Regions from separate parts of the Pseudovibrio sp. Ad26 genome, predicted to be linked through region 2. Evidence: predicted binding sites of a transcription regulator. Region 2 holds the regulator's gene; each other region holds the start of a gene.
What was found. Region 2 encodes LexA, which represses DNA repair genes until DNA is damaged. Its sites were predicted from a motif close to TGTTCNNNNTGTGTTCNG; they were not measured.
Positions count from the first base shown of each region.

Region 1: recA (recombinase RecA) is a predicted target of LexA. The motif match lies at 2,430-2,447, and genes of this name have one in related genera.
Region 3: PsAD26_RS24065 (UvrD-helicase domain-containing protein) is a predicted target of LexA. The motif match lies at 1,902-1,919, and genes of this name have one in related genera.
Region 4: uvrA (excinuclease ABC subunit UvrA) is a predicted target of LexA. The motif match lies at 3,191-3,208, and genes of this name have one in related genera.

Region 1 covers NZ_LMCE01000095.1:208,153-212,969, reverse strand. The annotation lists gene PsAD26_RS22320 (pseudouridine-5'-phosphate glycosidase) at 326-1,240, opposite strand; gene PsAD26_RS22315 (PfkB family carbohydrate kinase) at 1,273-2,196, opposite strand; gene recA (recombinase RecA) at 2,500-3,564, shown strand; gene alaS (alanine--tRNA ligase) at 3,755-4,817, shown strand, end outside.
Region 2 covers NZ_LMCE01000088.1:42,630-47,446, forward strand. The annotation lists gene glp (gephyrin-like molybdotransferase Glp) at 1-1,057, shown strand, start outside; gene lexA (transcriptional repressor LexA) at 1,307-2,026, shown strand; gene PsAD26_RS17330 (ComEC/Rec2 family competence protein) at 1,922-4,474, opposite strand; gene gltX (glutamate--tRNA ligase) at 4,600-4,817, shown strand, end outside.
Region 3 covers NZ_LMCE01000146.1:65,543-70,359, reverse strand. The annotation lists gene ligA (NAD-dependent DNA ligase LigA) at 1-231, shown strand, start outside; gene PsAD26_RS24075 (hypothetical protein) at 290-901, opposite strand; gene PsAD26_RS24070 (DUF4142 domain-containing protein) at 1,118-1,615, opposite strand; gene PsAD26_RS24065 (UvrD-helicase domain-containing protein) at 1,987-4,425, shown strand; gene PsAD26_RS24060 (sodium:proton antiporter) at 4,500-4,817, shown strand, end outside.
Region 4 covers NZ_LMCE01000063.1:117,646-122,462, forward strand. The annotation lists gene galE (UDP-glucose 4-epimerase GalE) at 1-44, shown strand, start outside; gene PsAD26_RS15920 (DUF192 domain-containing protein) at 109-468, opposite strand; gene PsAD26_RS15925 (cold-shock protein) at 663-1,244, opposite strand; gene gloA (lactoylglutathione lyase) at 1,662-2,102, shown strand; tRNA gene PsAD26_RS15935 (tRNA-Glu) at 2,294-2,368, shown strand; gene PsAD26_RS15940 (single-stranded DNA-binding protein) at 2,588-3,019, opposite strand; gene uvrA (excinuclease ABC subunit UvrA) at 3,421-4,817, shown strand, end outside.

The DNA.
Region 1 (4,817 bases), on a different contig from region 2:
AATGGAGCCACCCACTAAATGGGATTGGCCTTTCTCGCATATGCCCGCCTGATGGCGTTTTGATGAGCACTCTATGACCACAAGATGCAGATGCGCCAATAGAAACACAGAGATGTAAAGTTCTATAGCTTTAGAACACCTAAAATAATCGGGACCGAAAAACAACGGAATCTTTCGATCAAAGAGGTGTGAACGTCTCTGCATGATTTGAGTTGATTGAAAGTGCCAGGGGGGGATCCCGAGAAACAACGCAGATTGCGCATAAAAAAAATCCGGGTTGGATTGACCAGCCCGGATTTGCATTTCTGTTTGGTTTAAAAGCTGCTTATGCAGTCAAACCACAGGCAATTTTTGTTGCAAGCTTTGCGTTGTTTTTAACCAACGCAATGTTTGTTGCAAGGCTGCGGCCCTTGGTGCGCTCGAAAATGTCTTGCAGCACGAACGGTGTTACTTCCTTGCCGGTGACGTTCTGTTCTTCAGCTGCCTGAATGGATGCATCAATGAACACCTGCATTTCGTCAGATGGAATTTCATCTTCTGCAGGTACCGGGTTGGTGACCAGCATGCCGCCGTGATCGCCAAATGTTTCGCGGAACTTGATCAGTTTGGAGATGTCGGAAGCATCGTCCAGGCTGTAAGGCGCTTTGATCTTTGAATCGCGAGACCAGAAGGCTGGTACGTTTTCACAATTGAACCCAATGACTGGAACGCCGCGTGTTTCCAGAACTTCAAGTGTCTTTGGAATGTCGAGCAGGGCTTTTGCGCCTGCGGAAACAACGCAAACTGGAGTGCGGGACAGCTCATCCAGATCAGCTGAGATATCGAAGCTGGTTTCTGCGCCCTTGTGGACACCGCCGATGCCGCCGGTTGCGAATACGCGGATGCCAGCTGCGTGTGCTGCCATCATGGTTGCGGCTACGGTTGTGGAACCGTTTTTACCCAGTGCCATAGCGAAGGACAGATCTGCGCGGGAGCACTTCATGACGTCTTTGGCGTTTGCCAGTTCTTCCAGAGTGCTGTCTTCCAGACCTACGTGAAGTTCACCATTCAACACTGCGATTGTTGCAGGGACCGCGCCACCGTCGCGGATGATCTGTTCTACTTCGCGGGCAGTCTCAACGTTTTGCGGATACGGCATGCCATGGGTAATGATGGTGGACTCCAGCGCAACAATAGGGGCGCCATTGCTCAGAGCATCTGCAACTTCTTTTGAATGATGGATTTTAATTGAACTTCCCATGGTTTTCCCAGTCTTTCGTATGTTGTTGGTGCTTAGGCATGTTCTAATAAACGAGCTTTAAGCGATTGGGGTGAAAGCGTTTCTGGCGCGGCGCCAGTCGCTTCCACTGTAATTGATGCAGAAGCAAGGCCGCTTTTTACTGCTGAAACCGGGGCTTCATTGAGGCAACTTGCATAAAGAAAGCCTGCAATGAAGGCATCACCTGCGCCGGTGACATCCACGGGAACAACAGAAAATGGAGTGTGCGAGCTTGTGCTGCCTGCACAGTGAAGAGCCAGTGGTTTGTTGGAATTGCTGACCAGAACAATTGGAATGCCCGCAGATGCCAGCTTTTGAGCTAGTTCTTCTGCTGAGAATTCTCCTGGTTTGCACTCCAAAAGAGCTGTGGCTTCATCTGTGTTGGTAAAAAGAATGTCGATTTTTGAGAGGAGGGAACGCAGTTTGGGCGCCTTCGCAATTGAGACAGTGTCTGCTGCGAGAAGGCGATGCTCCTTGGCATCGGCGAGTGAGAGAAGTGTTGCTTCTTCCAGATTGGTTTCGCAGAGCCAGATATCGCAGTCCAGCAGAGCCTGCGGGATCGGATGGGCCTGTGAGAAACTCACCATTGCTGTGATTTCACTATCCGAAATAGCTGAGAATAACGTGCCATCCGGATTGTGAAGTGCCAGATAGGATCCGGTTCTCCCGTCTGCGACAGTGGTGATACTGGAAGTATCAATCCCGCACTCTGTCAGACTTTTTGCGAGGAATGCTCCGTCTGCATCGTCCCCCAGACATCCATGCATTGTTGGTTGCATGCCCAGCCGGGCCATTGCGCGTGCAATGTTTGCTCCAACACCTCCAGCACGGGACATTATTTTCCCGGGTGTTGAAGTGTCCGGCTTGAATGGTCGATCTGCGTGGGCAATCCTGTCCAGATGGACTGCTCCGATTACTCCGACCTGTTTAGTGGACATAACCAATTCTTCCTCCCGACATCGAAAGACAGTTGATATGCAATGTGGTTGGCCAAAGCAAGCTACGAGCAAATACAGACTGTGGGTGATGTATCAAAAGTGCACTTTTACTGTCTGATTCCAGATGCATTCCTCCAAGCGTGTGTCGGGAAAAGTTATCTACATGTTGAACAATAAGAGAACACATTGAAATTAATTCATTTTTATTAGTTAGTTATCAGGTATTGCGAAGTTGGAACAAAGTGAGTACAAATAACTGGCTTTGAAACTGCGCGTCCATCGTGAAATAAGGGATGAGAACGTATGGCACAAACTTCACTTCGCCTTGTTGAGGGCAATCAGATGGACAAGAATAAAGCACTGGATGCAGCGCTTTCCCAAATTGAACGAGCCTTTGGTAAAGGCTCCATTATGCGCATGGGCCAGGGGCAGGCCGTAGAAATCCAGAGCGTCTCGACTGGTTCTCTCAGTCTTGATATCGGTCTTGGAATCGGCGGACTTCCAAAAGGGCGTATCGTTGAGATCTATGGACCTGAAAGCTCCGGTAAAACCACACTGGCTTTGCACACAGTTGCCTGTGCGCAGCAAGGAGGTGGAATTTGCGCCTTTATTGATGCTGAACATGCGCTGGATCCGATTTATGCACGCAAGCTTGGTGTGAATATTGATGACCTGCTCATCTCTCAGCCGGATGCTGGTGAACAGGCGCTTGAGATCGCCGATACACTGGTTCGTTCTGGTGCGATTGATGTGCTGGTGATCGATTCCGTTGCTGCGCTGACACCAAAAGCTGAACTTGAAGGGGAGATGGGCGATTCGCTCCCAGGCCTGCAAGCTCGTTTGATGAGTCAGGCACTGCGCAAGCTGACCGCTTCCATTTCCAAATCCAACACTATGGTGATCTTCATCAACCAGATCCGTATGAAGATCGGTGTGATGTTTGGTTCGCCTGAGACGACAACTGGTGGTAACGCGCTCAAGTTCTATGCTTCTGTGCGTTTGGATATCCGCCGTATCGGTGCGATTAAAGATCGTGACGAGATTGTTGGTAACCAGACCCGCGTGAAAGTGGTGAAGAATAAGCTGGCGCCTCCATTCAAGCAGGTTGAGTTTGACATCATCTACGGTGAAGGCATCTCCAAAATGGGGGAATTGCTGGACCTTGGTGTGAAAGGCGGCATTGTTGAGAAGTCAGGTGCGTGGTTCTCCTACAACAGCCAGCGGCTGGGGCAGGGGCGAGAGAACTCGAAAACCTTCCTGAAAGAGAATCCTGAACTGGCAGACGAGATTGAACTTGCCATCCGACAGAATGCAGGTTTGATCGCTGAAGCGATTGATGATCCAGAAAAAGCTGCGGAAAACCAATAGAGTTTAGAGGGGCTGGATTTATCCAGCCTCTTTTTTTGTAGGGTTTTATGGACAGATTTGCTGCATATGGCTAAAACGCGGCAGATACTAATTTTTTGCTGCATCGTTTTTGATGCGCATACCCTGCAATTTGGCGGCTGTGATTGTTGAAGTAGCTGACCACTAGAAAATGAGACGGACATCAAGATCTATGAGTGGCGTCAATGAAATTCGGTCGGCTTTTCTCGACTACTTTGCAAAGAACGGACACGAAGTTGTTCCTTCCAGTCCACTGGTGCCACGCAATGATCCGACATTGATGTTTACAAATGCGGGTATGGTGCCATTCAAGAACGTATTCACCGGTTTGGAAAAACGGGATTACGTGCGTGCAACATCCTCGCAAAAGTGTGTTCGCGCTGGCGGTAAGCACAACGATCTGGATAATGTTGGCTACACTGCGCGTCACCACACCTTTTTTGAAATGCTGGGCAACTTTTCCTTTGGTGATTACTTCAAGGAAAACGCTATTGAGCTGGCGTGGAATCTGATCACCAAAGAATACGGGTTGCCGGCTGACAAGCTGTTGATCACGGTTTATTCCGAGGATGAAGAAGCCTTCAAAATCTGGAAGAAGCTGACCGGTTTTGCTGATGAGAAGATCATCCGCATTCCAACCTCAGATAACTTCTGGGCCATGGGTGATACCGGCCCTTGTGGCCCATGTTCTGAGATCTTCTACGATCACGGTGAGCATATCTGGGGTGGCCCTCCAGGCTCCCCTGAAGAAGATGGTGATCGCTTTATCGAGATCTGGAACCTCGTGTTCATGCAGTACGAGCAGCTGCCAGAAAAGCGTATCGATCTGCCACGTCCATCCATCGATACAGGCATGGGGCTTGAGCGTTTTGCTGCGATTATGCAGGGCGTACATAACAACTACGAGATCGATCTCTTCAAGGCTCTGATTGCGAGCTCTGTACATCTCACTGGCGTAGAAGCTGTTGGCAAAGCACAGGCGAGCCACCGAGTGATTGCAGATCACTTGCGGTCTATGGCCTTCCTGATTGCTGATGGTGTTCTGCCGTCCAATGAAGGCCGTGGTTACGTTCTGCGCCGCATCATGCGCCGCGCGATGCGCCATGCAAACCTTCTGGGTGCGCAAGAGCCAGTTATCTTCAAGATGCTGCCTACTCTGGTTCGTGAAATGGGCCAGGCGTTCCCTGAGCTGCCACGTGCAGAAAAGCTCATTGAAGAGACTGTTCAGCTGGAAG
Region 2 (4,817 bases):
GGATGGATATGCTGTCAAAGCCGCTGATACGGTCGAGCCAGAGGCAGCTCTGAGGGTCATAGGCGAAGTCGCAGCCGGGCATAACTTTGATGGCACGCTGCAAGCCGGAGAAGCCCTGCGTATTTTTACAGGAGCACCTGTCCCTGCTGGCGCTGACGCGATCTTGATCCAGGAAAACGCTCGCCGTGACGGGGATAACCTGTTTTGCGAAGAAGCTGTTTCTGTTGGTAAGTTCATCCGTCCGGCTGGCCTCGACTTCAAAGAAGGTCAGGTCCTCCTGAAGGCAGGCGCCCCACTCGGCTTCCGCGAACTGTCTCTTGCAGGCGCCATGAACCACGCATCCCTCCCGGTACGCAAAAAGCCAGTCGTTGCGGTCCTCGCAAATGGTGACGAACTCGTCGAGCCGGGTCAGGTACCTGGTCCGAATCAAATCATAGCCTCTAATCAGGTCGGCATAGCAGAATTCGTCAAAAACTGCGGCGGAACACCGATGATGCTCGGCATCGCCCCAGACCAGCCTGAGGAAATCGCAGCACGCGTGAAGCAGGCCATCCAAGCAAAAGCCGATGTACTGGTGACACTCGGCGGCGCCTCTGTTGGCGACCACGATCTCATTCAGGACGTACTGGGAGCTGAAGGCATGGAGCTTGGCTTCTGGCGCATCGCCATGCGCCCGGGCAAACCCCTCATGGCGGGCGCCCTTGGCCCAATGAAAGTCCTCGGCCTTCCTGGCAACCCAGTCTCAAGTCTTGTATGTGCACTCCTCTTCCTTGGTCCACTTCTGGACAAGATGCTGGGCCGTACAGTCTCTGTGACAAATCAAAGCGTTACAAAAGCAACGTTAACAGCTGATTTGCCAGCCAATGACATACGTCAGGACTACCTGCGCGCCAGCCTGGGCACTGATGAAGCAGGCAATCTCATCACAGAGCCGTTCTCCAAACAAGACTCCTCCATGCTTGCCTTACTGACAAAAGCAGACGCCCTGATCATTCGTCCACCACACGCATCAGCTGCAAAGACAGGTGAAAAAGTGGACCTGCTCAAGCTACGCTAAATCCTAGCGTCAGGAGTGGGCAACCCCTGTCCACTCACCCACCAGAAACCAAATCCCCCAGTTCTAGCAGGGCTTAACCTGAACAAACCCATTGCAGAACACAATGAGAACAGGTAGAGTACGTTCGTGTTTTGTCCTTCCAATCGCAGAAGTTGAAGTCTTTCAGCTTCTTGGAATTACAAAACCGCGATTGGTCAGGAATGACCGCTCACTTTCAATCAGCGCCTTAGGAGCGAACGGGGATAAAAGATGCTTACACAGAAGCAACACGAGCTTTTGATGTTCATCCATCAACGCTTGAAGGAAGCCGGTGTTCCGCCCTCCTTCGATGAGATGAAGGACGCGCTGGACCTCCGTTCCAAATCCGGCATTCACCGGCTGATCACAGCTTTGGAAGAGCGCGGCTTCATTCGCCGCCTGCCAAACAGAGCGCGTGCGCTGGAAATCCTCAAATTGCCTGACTCAATTTCTCCGGGCCTGAAGCCTGCTGCAAAGGAAAAAGGCTTTGCACCTGAGGTAATTGAAGGCTCCCTGAGTAAAAAGGTTGCAGCTCCGCCACCACGCGCCACATCACCAGATGAAGTGCCAACGCTGGAAATCCCGGTCATGGGCCGCATTGCTGCTGGTGTTCCAATCGAAGCAATCCAGACTCAAAGCCATTCCATCGCCATGCCTGCTGATTTGATGGGGCGCGGTGAGCATTATGCGCTGGAAGTCAAAGGTGACTCCATGATTGATGCGGGTATTTTCGATGGGGATACAGTGCTGATCAAGCGTGGCGACGCTGCTGATAACGGCGAGATCGTTGTGGCCTTGATCGATGATGAAGAAGCGACCTTGAAGCGCCTGCGCAAAAAAGGGGCCTCAGTCGCGCTGGAAGCGGCCAACCCCGCCTACGAAACTCGCATCTTCGGCCCGGGCCGCGTCCGCGTTCAGGGCAAGATGATTGCGCTCTTCCGCCGCTATTAAATCATTGGTTGCCTGAGGCAATTTCGGATTCCAAGGTCTGCGCTGAGCATGATATGCCCAGCGCACTTTTTTTATTCTTTCCCCGCCCTCAAAACCTGCAGAAAGCCAGACATAAGCAGAGCCACGTTCGCCGAACATCTTCTGATCAATCACCAGCTCAGCACGGCAAGCAGGAGGCGCCTGCGCCTGTGTGATGACGATGGTCGCAAGACGGCAATCTACCTCCAAAACATCAGCCACCTTGGACTGCGCCAACAAGACAGGCTCTGAACTTATCCTCCCCCCCTCTGAAGACAACTGCGGGAATATCTCAATCACACAGCCGCGATCATCGCAGGACCGATCCGAAGCCCTCACCTTGTGCTGCTTGAACGCCCCTGCCGAAATCCCTCCTGCACGCAACAGACTGTCAGCGGCAAACGACATGCGCGAAGATGTCAGCCGAAACCGGCCATCCGCCCCGTAGTAAGCAATGTGCTTGCCCGCATCCGCAATCATCAGGTCTGGTGCACTTCCACCCGCAAACATCAGGACACTCACCGCAAATGCCGGGAGTGAAAGCCATTTCAAGCGCAGCGGCATCACACACAGCACCACAATAGCAAAGATCATGAGCAGATAACCGGGTGCACTGGCAACACCCAGACTGGTCAGCCCTTCACTCAGAGAACTCACCCAGTAGGCAGCCTTTAATACCAGCGCCAACCCAGCCTCCATCCCCTGCAGGAAGAACGCATCCGCACCCAACGGGATCGCCAGCAGGCTCAACAGCCCAAGGGGCATAACCACAAAGGTCACCAATGGCATGGCAAGGATATTCCCGAGCACACCATAGGGCGCAACCTGCTCAAAATGCATCGCCGCAACAGGTCCCGTAGCCGCACCTGCAATCAGCGAGGTCAGTGCACACGCTAGCACCCACTTCGACCCTTTACGACTAACCCTATGAAACCATGAGACATTCCGCCTTCGAGGTCTATTGCGGTTACCAACGAACCAGTCCTTCCCAAGTGTGTAGGCTGAGAGCAAGGCGAGAACTGCGATGAAGGACATCTGAAACCCGGGAGCCAGAAGCTCCTCCGGCCTCAGGCTCAAAAGCACAAGACAGGCCAGAGCCAGACCACGCAGACTAAAGGCTCGCCGCCCAATCAGCCCCGCGCATAAAATCATTGCCGCCATTAGAAAAGCTCGCTGCGTTGCGACAGAAGCACCTGACAAACCGAGATAAACAGTTGCCGCAATCAGCGCCGCCGCGCTGGCGTAAACGTGAATATGTCCTTTCAGCGCAAGCGACTGACTGAGGGATAAGATCAGGCGGGCACCGAGGAAGACCAGAGAGGTCACAAGACCCATATGCATGCCGGATATAGCAAGCACATGAGCAAGCCCTGCATTGCGCAAGGCATCCTTGTCAGCGGCGGCAAGATAGTCCCGCTTGCCCACCAGAAGCGCAACAGCGAACGCACTTTCCGGGCTGTTATCCAACACCCGCCGAATGCGCTGCGCTATCCCACTGCGTACGCCTTCGACCTCTTGCAGAAAACTTGTCCCCTCCAGACGCGCCACAACAACCGGTTTAGAAAGCGCATAGCCAACCGCACCAATCCCGCTGAAAAACGCTGTTCGGGCAAAGTCATACCCACCGGGGCGCACCGCACCTCCCGGCGGCAATAGCCGAGCTTTCAGCTGCATCCTGTTCCCCATCACTGGCGGCTCTTTCATCCCCTTGATGCTGAGGCGGATACGATAAGAAAGAGGAGTTGTGCCCTTCTGGGAAAGTGCGTTCACATCTGCAAGAATGACCGAATAAGCCCCTTTTCCAGAATGCTTCACACCCGTAACAACACCTTCCACTTTGCGTGTAACAGGGCGCTCCAGCGGGTCACCGCGCGCATGCTCCACGCGCAAATCGGCAAGAAAAAACCCGGCTGCGAAGAACAAAATCGCAGTCAGGCCAACCGTCAGCCGCCCAGAACTCCAACGTCGAAAAGCGAACAGAAGCAATAAGATAAAAGGAATTCCGCTTAAAACACTATAAGGTTCAGCAGGAAGTGAGAAGTAAACCAACACCCCAGCCAGATGACACAGCGCATACCAGAGGAGACCCTGCCCACGGTTCCAATCCTGCACAAGGGCTGAACGGGCATAAGTCATGACCGCAGGCCAATCTGGTCTCAGCATAAAACGCAGCAGTCTAAGCAACCCCAACTTAACCTCAAGAAACTCAACGCGCTGTTTTTCCTCCGTAAAATTCGTGTTTGCGTTGCTATGTGTGTTTTTTGCGTTGGTTTGCGTTTTTGTGCGTTGCTGTGTCACGCACTCCTGCAGCCCTGCATCCGCCTCAAACCGCGCAGCAGAAAACTTATCCTCCTCAAGGCAAAGTTCTCCTATTCTGGAAGCACAGCCACCAGATTGCGTCTTGTCTGAGGATGATTGCCCCTCGCGCACCCTTAAGTCCCTTTCTGCCACTTGGGAACTTTTCAATGCTATGGTACACAGCCCGCAGAGGTACGGCGCCCCGCCGTAATTACCCCAAACTATTCGAAGTAACTTGAAACTTTTCCGGAACACCTATGACTAAACCTGTTGTGACGCGCTTTGCGCCTTCTCCTACCGGCTACCTGCATATTGGCGGCGCCCGTACAGCCCTGTTCAACTGGCTTCTGGCAAAACACAGCGGCGGTAAAATGCTGCTGCGTATCGAAGACACCGATCGCTCCCGCTCCACTGAGGAAGCTGTAGACGCGCTGCTGGACGGCCTGTCCTGGCTGGGCATGGACTGGGACGGTGA
Region 3 (4,817 bases), on a different contig from region 2:
CCCGTTGCTGGAAAAACGCTTGTGTTTACAGGTAGTTTGGAGCGCATGAGCCGTGATGAGGCGAAGGCACGTGCGGAAAGTCTGGGCGCGAAAGTGTCTGGTTCTGTTTCCAAGAAAACTGATCTGGTGATCGCGGGTCCAAAAGCCGGGTCCAAACTCACCAAAGCGCAAAGCCTTGGTGTTCAGGTCATTTCAGAGGATGACTGGTTCGAGCTGGTCGGCGATCAATAAGAAGAGAGCGAGGGAGCTGCTAGGCTCCTCTCGCTGCATTGGTAGACTTGCGGCGAGCCTACTTCTGCGCCAGTGTTGCTCTTAGGCGGACAGATGCTTCGGCGCGTCCGCCGATATAGAGCATCATGTTCTTGCCATCTGTTTGCACGCTCATGGGGATGGTTTTCTCGATCTGCTTTTTCAGCGGGTCGTAGTCTGCTTCAGCTTTTTCAAGTGCTGTCAGAGCTCTGTCGTATTCCTGGATCTTCTTTTTGACTGCAGGCTGGAGTTTGAGCAGCTTTTTGAGCTCTTTCGCTGTATCGCGATAGTTGGGATCAGTTTTGGGGTCTTTTTCCTGCTGCTTCAGCTGGCTTTCGAGCACTTTGAGCATTTTGTGTTTTGTTGAGATATTCTCTTCCAGTGACTTTGAGGCCTGAACAAAGCGGAAGGTTCTTGCTTTCTCTTTTTCAAGTGCGGCAATGTTCGTTCTGGCTTTCTTCATATCCGGCGCGTCTTCTACATGGTTGTCGTAGGTCAGCCGGATGGCTGCCTTGCCCTGGAAAATGAGTTTGTCGAAGCTTGCAGTGTCCGTCGCATGGATGTTCATCCGACGTCTGATTTCAGCCCAGATGCTTGTGCGGTTTTTATAGAAATCATCGTAGTTCTTATATCTGCAAATGACCTTCGGCATATCTCAAGCTCCATTCCAGTTGCGGTCAGATGTTCTCCAGAAGCAACATCCTTGGCTAAGAGAGTGGGCAGGAAATCTTAGCAAGATCTCTCGGGAGACCGCGATAATTGAGCCAAATTTGAAGATGTGATCGATGGGTTGGCTGAATTTGACAGGAAAACACCAGTGGGGCCGGAGCGCACCACTGGTGTTTTCTGAGATGTTTGAAGGAGTTGCCTAGCCGATTTGCTTGCGGATCTCTGCCAGCATGGTCAGATGAGTGTGAATGAAGGCAACCAGAATTTGGGCGGTCGCCACATCTACGTTCACGGGCTTTTTACCGGATTCTGGCTCCTGATATGTCAAAAGCTTTTCATGTCCATGGATTTCGGCTTGAATATACTGCCTGTCGAACTCTTCACCTTCGGCAGCAAGCAGTGCCTGATAGTCTTTTTCCAGGTCATCTGGACGTGGAGGAGGTTTTACGCCAGTTGATTCAATAACATAAGAAACGGCGGTTTGCTCTTCACTCTCGAGCACAGCAAACTGGCGCACCAGCGGGTTTTTGGTCTTCGTGATCGCCATCTTGCTGATGGCGAGAGAGAGCTGGCTGATTATGAGCGTCCCGTCGGTGTACACCGTTGAGACGTGGTTATCGGCAAGGGCGGAGGACACCAGAGCAGGTGCTGCCAGTAAAGAGCCGGAGATGCCAATGAGGGCGTTTCGGCGTGTCATGTGTAACTTACCAGTATTCATAGTTTTTCTTTCAGGTTGTTACAGTGTTGTTTGTCTTTCGGAAGTGAAGGTATTCCCGTTGCTAAGCTGAGTTATTCTCGTTGGCAGGTATACGCATACTTCCTCTTTAAAACACTAAAGGGCCTCCCGGATTTCAAGTAACTCAGAACAAGCTTGATAAAACATCACAGAGCAAAGCTGGCGTGAGGCAAGAGTTACTGAGTGAAGATGCCTTGCCCTACAAAACGATGTGTATCTCTTTGCTGATGCCTCGCTTCTTCAATGTTGTTGCTATATTGTTCCTCGTTAAGTATTGGAGATTCTCCCTCTGATTTGAGAGGGGTATGCGTTCAAAGGATCTAACGAGCTCAATGGCAAACTCTTCTGGCCCACTTCATCGCGGAATACCTGCTCACCCTGCTGATCCTCTGGCTGCACCACAGCCCAAGGCAGGTGGTATCGCAGCGAGGGCCATGGCTGCACGGCAAACCAACGCCCCAGCCTACATGGAAGGATTGAATGCAGAACAACGACTTGCTGTTGAAACGATCAACGGACCAGTGCTCGTTCTTGCAGGAGCCGGTACTGGTAAGACCCGTGTTCTGACAACGCGTATTGCACATATTCTGGCAACGGGTCATGCCACTCCGGGGCAGATCCTTTCTGTGACCTTCACCAACAAAGCTGCCCGTGAGATGAAGACGCGCATTGGCGCTTACATTGGTGATGGCGTTGAAGGCATGGCGTGGCTCGGCACGTTCCACGCGATCTGCGTGAAGATTTTGCGCCGCCATGCTGAGCTTGTTGGGTTGAAGTCCTCGTTCTCCATTCTGGATACGGACGATCAGGTTCGTTTGATCAAGCAGATCATTCAGGCAGAAGGTCTGGATGAAAAGCGCTGGACGGCAAAGACTTTTGCCGGACTACTGGACAGCTGGAAGAACCGCGGGCTTACACCCTCACAGATTTCAGCTGGTGACGCACAGGCCTTTGCTAATGGCTTGGGGCGCAAGCTTTATGAGACCTATCAGGAACGACTTAAGATCCTGAATGCCTGTGATTTTGGTGATTTGCTGCTGCACTGCATCACGATCTTCAAAGAGCATGATGACGTTTTGAAGAGCTTCCAGCATCGCTTCCGTTACATGCTGGTGGATGAGTATCAGGATACCAACATCGCGCAGTACATGTGGTTGCGTCTGCTGGCGCAGGGCAATCCGAACGTGGCCTGTGTTGGCGATGATGACCAGTCCATTTATGGCTGGCGTGGTGCTGAGGTCGATAACATCCTGAGATTTGAGCAGGATTTCCCGGGTGCTGTTGTGGTTCGTCTTGAGCGGAACTATCGCTCGACCAGTCACATCCTATCTGCGGCTTCTCATCTGATTGCGCACAATCAGGGCCGTCTTGGTAAAACCCTTTTCACTGATCAGATGGGATCTGAGGAAGAAGAGAGGGTGCAGGTTACCTCGGCCTGGGATTCTCAAGAGGAAGCCCGCTCCATTGGTGACGAGATTGAAGCCCTTCAAAACCACGGGCATTCCCTTAATGAAATGGCCATTTTGGTGCGTGCGTCGTTCCAGATGCGCGAGTTTGAAGACCGGTTTGTCACGCTTGGATTGAACTATCGTGTCATTGGAGGCCCGCGCTTTTATGAGCGTATGGAGATCCGCGATGCACTCGCCTATTTCCGCTGTGTGATGCAGACGTCAGACGATCTGGCTTTTGAGCGCATCGTGAATACGCCGAAGCGTGGGCTCGGTGAAGCGACGCTGAAAATCGTTCATGCTTATGCACGGGAACGCGCTATTCCGCTGATGATCGCTGCGGAAGAGTTGGTTCAGACCAATGAGCTGCGTCCGAAAGCTCGTGCTGCGCTGGCGGATGTTCTTGGCATGTTGGAGAACTGGCGTAATCAGGTTGAGACCATGAGCCATACGGAGCTGGCGGAGATCATTCTTGATGAGAGTGGTTACACCCAGATGTGGCGTCAGGATCGGTCGGCTGAAGCGCCGGGACGTTTGGACAACCTGAAAGAACTTATCCGCTCGATGGAAGAGTTTGAGAGCATGGCTGGGTTCCTTGAGCACATCTCGCTGGTGATGGATAAAGACAGCGATGCGGAAGAGGATGCGGTCTCGATTATGACACTACATTCTGCAAAAGGCCTTGAATTTGATAGTGTTTTCCTTCCCGGTTGGGAAGAAGGGGTGTTCCCGAACCAGCGGGCATTGGATGAGACAGGGCAGGCTGGTCTGGAAGAGGAGCGACGCCTTGCCTATGTGGGTCTTACCCGTGGCCGCAAGCGTGTGAAAGTGTGGTTTACCTCTAACCGCCGCATTCATGGCTCGTGGCAGTCCTGCATTCCTTCGCGGTTTCTTGATGAGCTACCTGCAGACAGTGTTGAGGTTGTTGAGGCCTCCAGCTCTTACGGTGGGTATGGTCTGAATAGTGCTGGTGGTGGTTATGGCGCCAGCCGGTTTGACAACAGCGATCCGTTCCAGAGCAAGTACTCTACGCCGGGTTGGCAGCGGGCGCGTAAGGCGCAGGCGTCTGGTCAGCAGTATGGCAAAATGCATGGCGGGAACCAGAGCCGCCGTGCCAAGAAGGCTGGTCCGATGACCATTGAAGGCGAGCTGGTTGCCAAGAGCGTTACTGAGGCAGGAAGCGATTTTGCGATTGGTGAGCGGATTTTCCATATGAAGTTCGGTTATGGATTGATCGGCGATATCGAGGGGAACAAGCTTACCGTCGATTTTGAAAAAGCTGGCCAAAAGAAAGTGCTCGATAGCTTTGTTGAGCGAGCTTAAGCTGCAACGCAAGCGTTAATTACCTTTAGGGTAGATTGTGCTATCTCTCTTCTAAGTTGTGTTGGGAGGTGGCAATGAATGAGGTGGTTCTCGCGCTTGCGATGATTGGTGTGGCGGGCGTTGGTGCACAATGGCTTGCCTGGCGATGGTCTTTGCCTGCGATCGTTCTTCTGCTTGTTGCTGGCTTTCTCATTGGCCCTGCCACGGGTGTTCTCAGTCCAACTGCGTTGTTCGGTGATTTATTGCGTCCAACTGTTGCGCTTGGTGTTGCCGTTATTTTGTTTGAAGGCGGTCTTTCTCTTAACTTTCAACGTATTGGCGGTGTTGAGAAGGCGGTTTGGCGGCTCGTTCTTTTGGGCGCTTTTATCGCGTTTTTGTTGGGCGCATTGAAT
Region 4 (4,817 bases), on a different contig from region 2:
CGCTGGATTGGGAGAAAAAGCTCCAGTTCAAAAACAGTCTTTAAACGCTATTGTGCCGGCTGAACTCCTCAGTCGGCACATTTTCCTGCGAACCATTCGACACTTCATCTATGGGATACGAATAACGCGATCTCCGGGCTGTATGCCCAATTCAGCCGCGCGCCCAGCCACCACCTCTAAAACATATTGAGCAGGCAAACCGGAAGGAATAATCTCTTCCGAGTACGGCACTGTATTTGCAGCAATACTTTTAACTTTATAATCAGACCCGATGAAGATGATATCAAGCGAAGTCGGCGTATTTTTCATCCAGAAATATTGAAGACCCGACTGCGGGAAAATGAACAGCATCCCTTGATCAGCCGTCAGATCCGTTCGGCCCATCAAACCTTGAGCCCTGTCATCAGGCGTTTCAGCGACTTCAACCTGAAACTCATGCGTTCCATTGGCACTACGCACTTCAAGCATCTCAGTTCTCATACCCGCAGCAACCGCTGATGTCATACCCAGCACAACAAAAATGAATGCAATTCGAAGAACCGTCATATAGCCTTAAACCTCGTTTTCTTTAGCATTGAGCCAAAGAAAAACCCTTGGCAAGTCGCCAAGGGCTTAAAATCAGCAAATCTCAGGAATGTGATCTGAAAATCGTCAGACTCTCATCAGTGGGATGCCGGAATGTGAGTACCACTACCAACAGGCCGAACTTCTGCAGCCATCTTGCCTTTTGGCCCATCACCAAAGCGCACCTGCACCTTTTGGCCGGGCCGCAACTCCGTAATACCGAAGCGGCGCAATGTTTCCATATGAATAAAGATATCTTCCGTTCCCTCGCCGCGCGTTAGGAAACCAAAGCCCTTGACCCGGTTAAACCACTTCACTTCCGCGTCGATAAAGCTACCCTCTGGCGTCACCTGCACGTGTGTCCGGGAAGGTGGCAGCTGAGAAGGATGAACCGCATAACTCTCATCCATGGAAAGAATGCGCATCGCCTGCAATCCGCGCGGACGATTAAGCACCTCGCAAACAACACGCGCGCCTTCATACGCCGTCTGATAACCGTCTCGGCGCAAGCATGTAACATGCAACAAGACGTCAGGCAGATCGTCTTCTGGCTCTACAAAACCATAGCCTTTGCCAATATCAAACCACTTGATTGTTCCTGCCACCTGAAGAACATCTAAGGCTGTATCGTCAACCAGGTCCTCGACAGAGCCTACCTGAGGCGCCGTTTTTACCACCATGATGAATGCCCCGAAATTTGCCGCATCTGAAATGTAACGCTCGATCAAAACCGAACACCACTTGATTCCACAAAAAGAATATCATTACGCCCGACGGCAAAAAGGTAAAAAATTAACAAAGAGCTAAATGATCCCCCATTGATTTGGTTAGTGTTGTCCTATCAACACCATTTACCTGAAGTTTGGAGGGGGTATAGCTAACACTACTGAAGATTTTATCCCATGAATCCCCGCGTTACTTTCAAAGTCTCCGCTTGTCATCAGATACACACTATTGCGGAGCATACCTTGCATATCCTGAATTCAGAAATACTGGACACCCTTCCCTCTCAGCATTTTTCACGCTAGCTTCGCCCAACTTCAACCTCTGCTGGTTCTCACTTCACAGAGCCAATCCCATAAAAGAAAGAGTTCGACATGCGTTATCTACACACCATGGTCCGCGTCAAAGACCTTGATGAATCCCTGAACTTTTATTGCAGTATCTTTGGGCTGGAAGAAGTACGCCGCCACGAAAGCGAAGCTGGCCGGTTCACGCTGGTCTTCTTGGCCGCATCTGAAGATAAAGAGAACTTCAATGCATCCTCCGCCCCAACCCTTGAGTTGACCTATAACTGGGATCCGGAAGAATACGCCGGAGGGCGCAACTTCGGTCACCTCGCTTATGAAGTCGACAATATCTATGAGACCTGCGAGAAGCTGCAGGCAGCAGGCATCACCATCAACCGACCACCCCGTGATGGTCGCATGGCATTCATTGTTTCTCCAGATGGGATTTCCATTGAGCTTTTGCAAAAAGGTGGAAGCCTTGAGCCAGCTGAGCCATGGCTCTCTATGAGCAACACCGGCAGCTGGTAATTCCAGCACAAGCTTTTCAGCGTCTCAACTTCAATTGAGGCGCTGAAATCTAACAATAATTGAGAAAAGAATAGACCAAATCCATATTTGTGGATTGTTTGAATTATAAAATTTTAAGCACTAGACAATATCCTACTGAAAACTTATAAGCCTCCTCACACAGCGCGCCACATGCGCAGATGCTGTAGAGTGCGCCCATCGTCTAGCGGTTAGGACGCCGCCCTTTCACGGCGGAAACAGGGGTTCGATTCCCCTTGGGCGTACCAATTCTTTCCCTTTAATTTATTTCGTTTGCTAGCATTGCGTTTCTGCGCGTGCTGCTTCTCTTTTATTTTAAGAGTACACACCCAAGCAGACATTTCACCACACCTCAAGCCAGCACTTCTAGTCGCGCCCTCCCTTTAACAAGACTTCGCACCAGAGCACAAAAAAGCCCGGTAGTGAAACAATGCTCACTCCGGGCCATCTTGAATTGCCTGCTTGGCTTAGAACGGAATTTCGTCGTCCATTCCACCGCCGAAACCGCCAGATGGTGCTTGACCACCTCCGCCGCCACCGCCTTCGCCGCGACCATCAAGCATAGTCAGCGTAGAGTTAAAGCCCTGCAGAACGATCTCGGTGGAGTATTTATCCTGGCCGCTCTGGTCCTGCCATTTGCGGGTTTGCAACTGACCTTCGATGTAAACCTTGGAGCCTTTGCGCAGGAATTGCTCGGCAACCTTTGCAAGACCCTCATTAAACACAACAACACGGTGCCATTCGGTCCGCTCACGGCGCTCGCCGCTATTACGGTCACGCCAGCTCTCCGAAGTAGCGATACGCAAGTTGACGATCGGACGACCGTCCTGCGTACGGCGAATTTCCGGATCTGCGCCCAAATTTCCAACCAAAATGACTTTATTGACGCTACCGGCCATTGAATTACTCCTAAGTCTGAACTCGCCCCAAGTTTAAGCGAGTTAAGTTGGCAAGTAACCTATGCTCCGCGCTCTACAATTCAAACAGACTTTCTCAAAGCCGCAGTGGTTGTCCACATTTCCTAGGCTTTCAGTCGGAATATCAGGCGCCCGCAAGCAAGGCTCTCTGCTCGTTCTATTTTTGTTCCGACACATTGCCTTGCAAAACTGCCAAGTTCAACTCTCAATTTTTCTAAAAGACAATTTTACGCGAGCAAACTCAAAAAGGCTTGCTCCTTAAAATTGTTCCGTTTATGTTCCACCTGATTTCCAGCGCTCATTCTCCTGCATTTTGAGGATCGCGCCCAGACCTGTTTTGCTTTTTATATGCGAACTCGGTATCCGTGATAAAGGACAGTTCCATGGCGAAGTCGCCAACACATGACACACAAAATACTCCCGCGCGCGCAGACCTTATGAAGCAGATCACTGTACGTGGCGCTCGCGAACATAACTTGAAGAATGTGGACCTGGATCTTCCACGAGACAGCCTGATCGTCATGACTGGCCTGTCCGGCTCAGGCAAATCTTCGCTTGCCTTCGATACCATTTATGCCGAGGGGCAGCGCCGCTACGTTGAAAGCCTGAGCGCTTACGCCCGCCAGTTCCTTGAAATGATGCAGAAACCAGACGTAGATCAGATCGACGGCCTGTCACCTGCCATCTCCATTGAACAGAAAACCACCTCAAAAAACCCGCGCTCCACAGTCGGTACGGTCACCGAAATCTATGACTACATGCGCCTTCTGTTCGCGCGCGTGGGCATCCCATATTCCCCGGCAACAGGCCTTCCAATTGAAAGTCAGACCGTCTCCCAGATGGTCGACCGCATTTTGATGCTGGAAGAAGGAACTCGCCTGTACTTGCTGGCCCCAATCGTGCGTGGCCGCAAAGGTGAGTATAGAAAAGAACTCGCTGAGCTCATGAAAAAGGGCTTCCAGCGCGTAAAAGTTGACGGCGAGTATTATGAAATCGCCGATGCGCCCGCTCTGGATAAGAAGTTTAAACACGATATTGACGTCGTTGTTGACCGTATCGTTGTGCGCGAAGACATGGCTGGCCGCCTGGCAGATTCTCTGGAAACCGCACTGGAGCTGGCCGAAGGCCTCGCTACCGTTGAGTTTGCAGATCAGCAGGATGAAAAAGGCAAAGCAAAGCAGCTCATTTTCTCTGAAAAATTCGCTTGCCCAGTCTCCGGCTTCACGATCCCAGAGATTGAACCGCGCCTGTTCTCGTTCAACAACCCGTTTGGCGCATGCCCGACTTGCGATGGTCTCGGCACAAAACTGGCGTTTGAAGCCGAACTCGTTGTACCGGACCAAACCCTGTCCCTTCGAGGCGGCGCGATCCTGCCATGGTCAAAAACCGGTTCGACCTCTCCTTATTACACCCAAACACTGGAAGCATTGGCGAAGCATCATAAACAGCCAATGACCAAAGCCTGGAAAGACCTTCCTGAAGACTTCCGCAATGCAGTGCTGTTTGGAACCGGCAATACAAAAGTACAGTTCGTTTACGACGATGGTACCCGCTCTTACAAAACCGAAAAGCCATTTGAAGGCGTTGTCGGCAACATTGAGCGCCGCTGGCGTGAAACAGATTCTCAAATGGTGCGCGACGAGCTTTCACGCTACCAGTCAGACCATGCCTGCGATGCCTGTAAAGGCTACCGCCTCAAACCTGAGGCCCTTTGCGTCAAAATTGCAGACCGCCACATCGGTGAGATCACAGCTCTTTCCATCAAAACTGCACATGACTG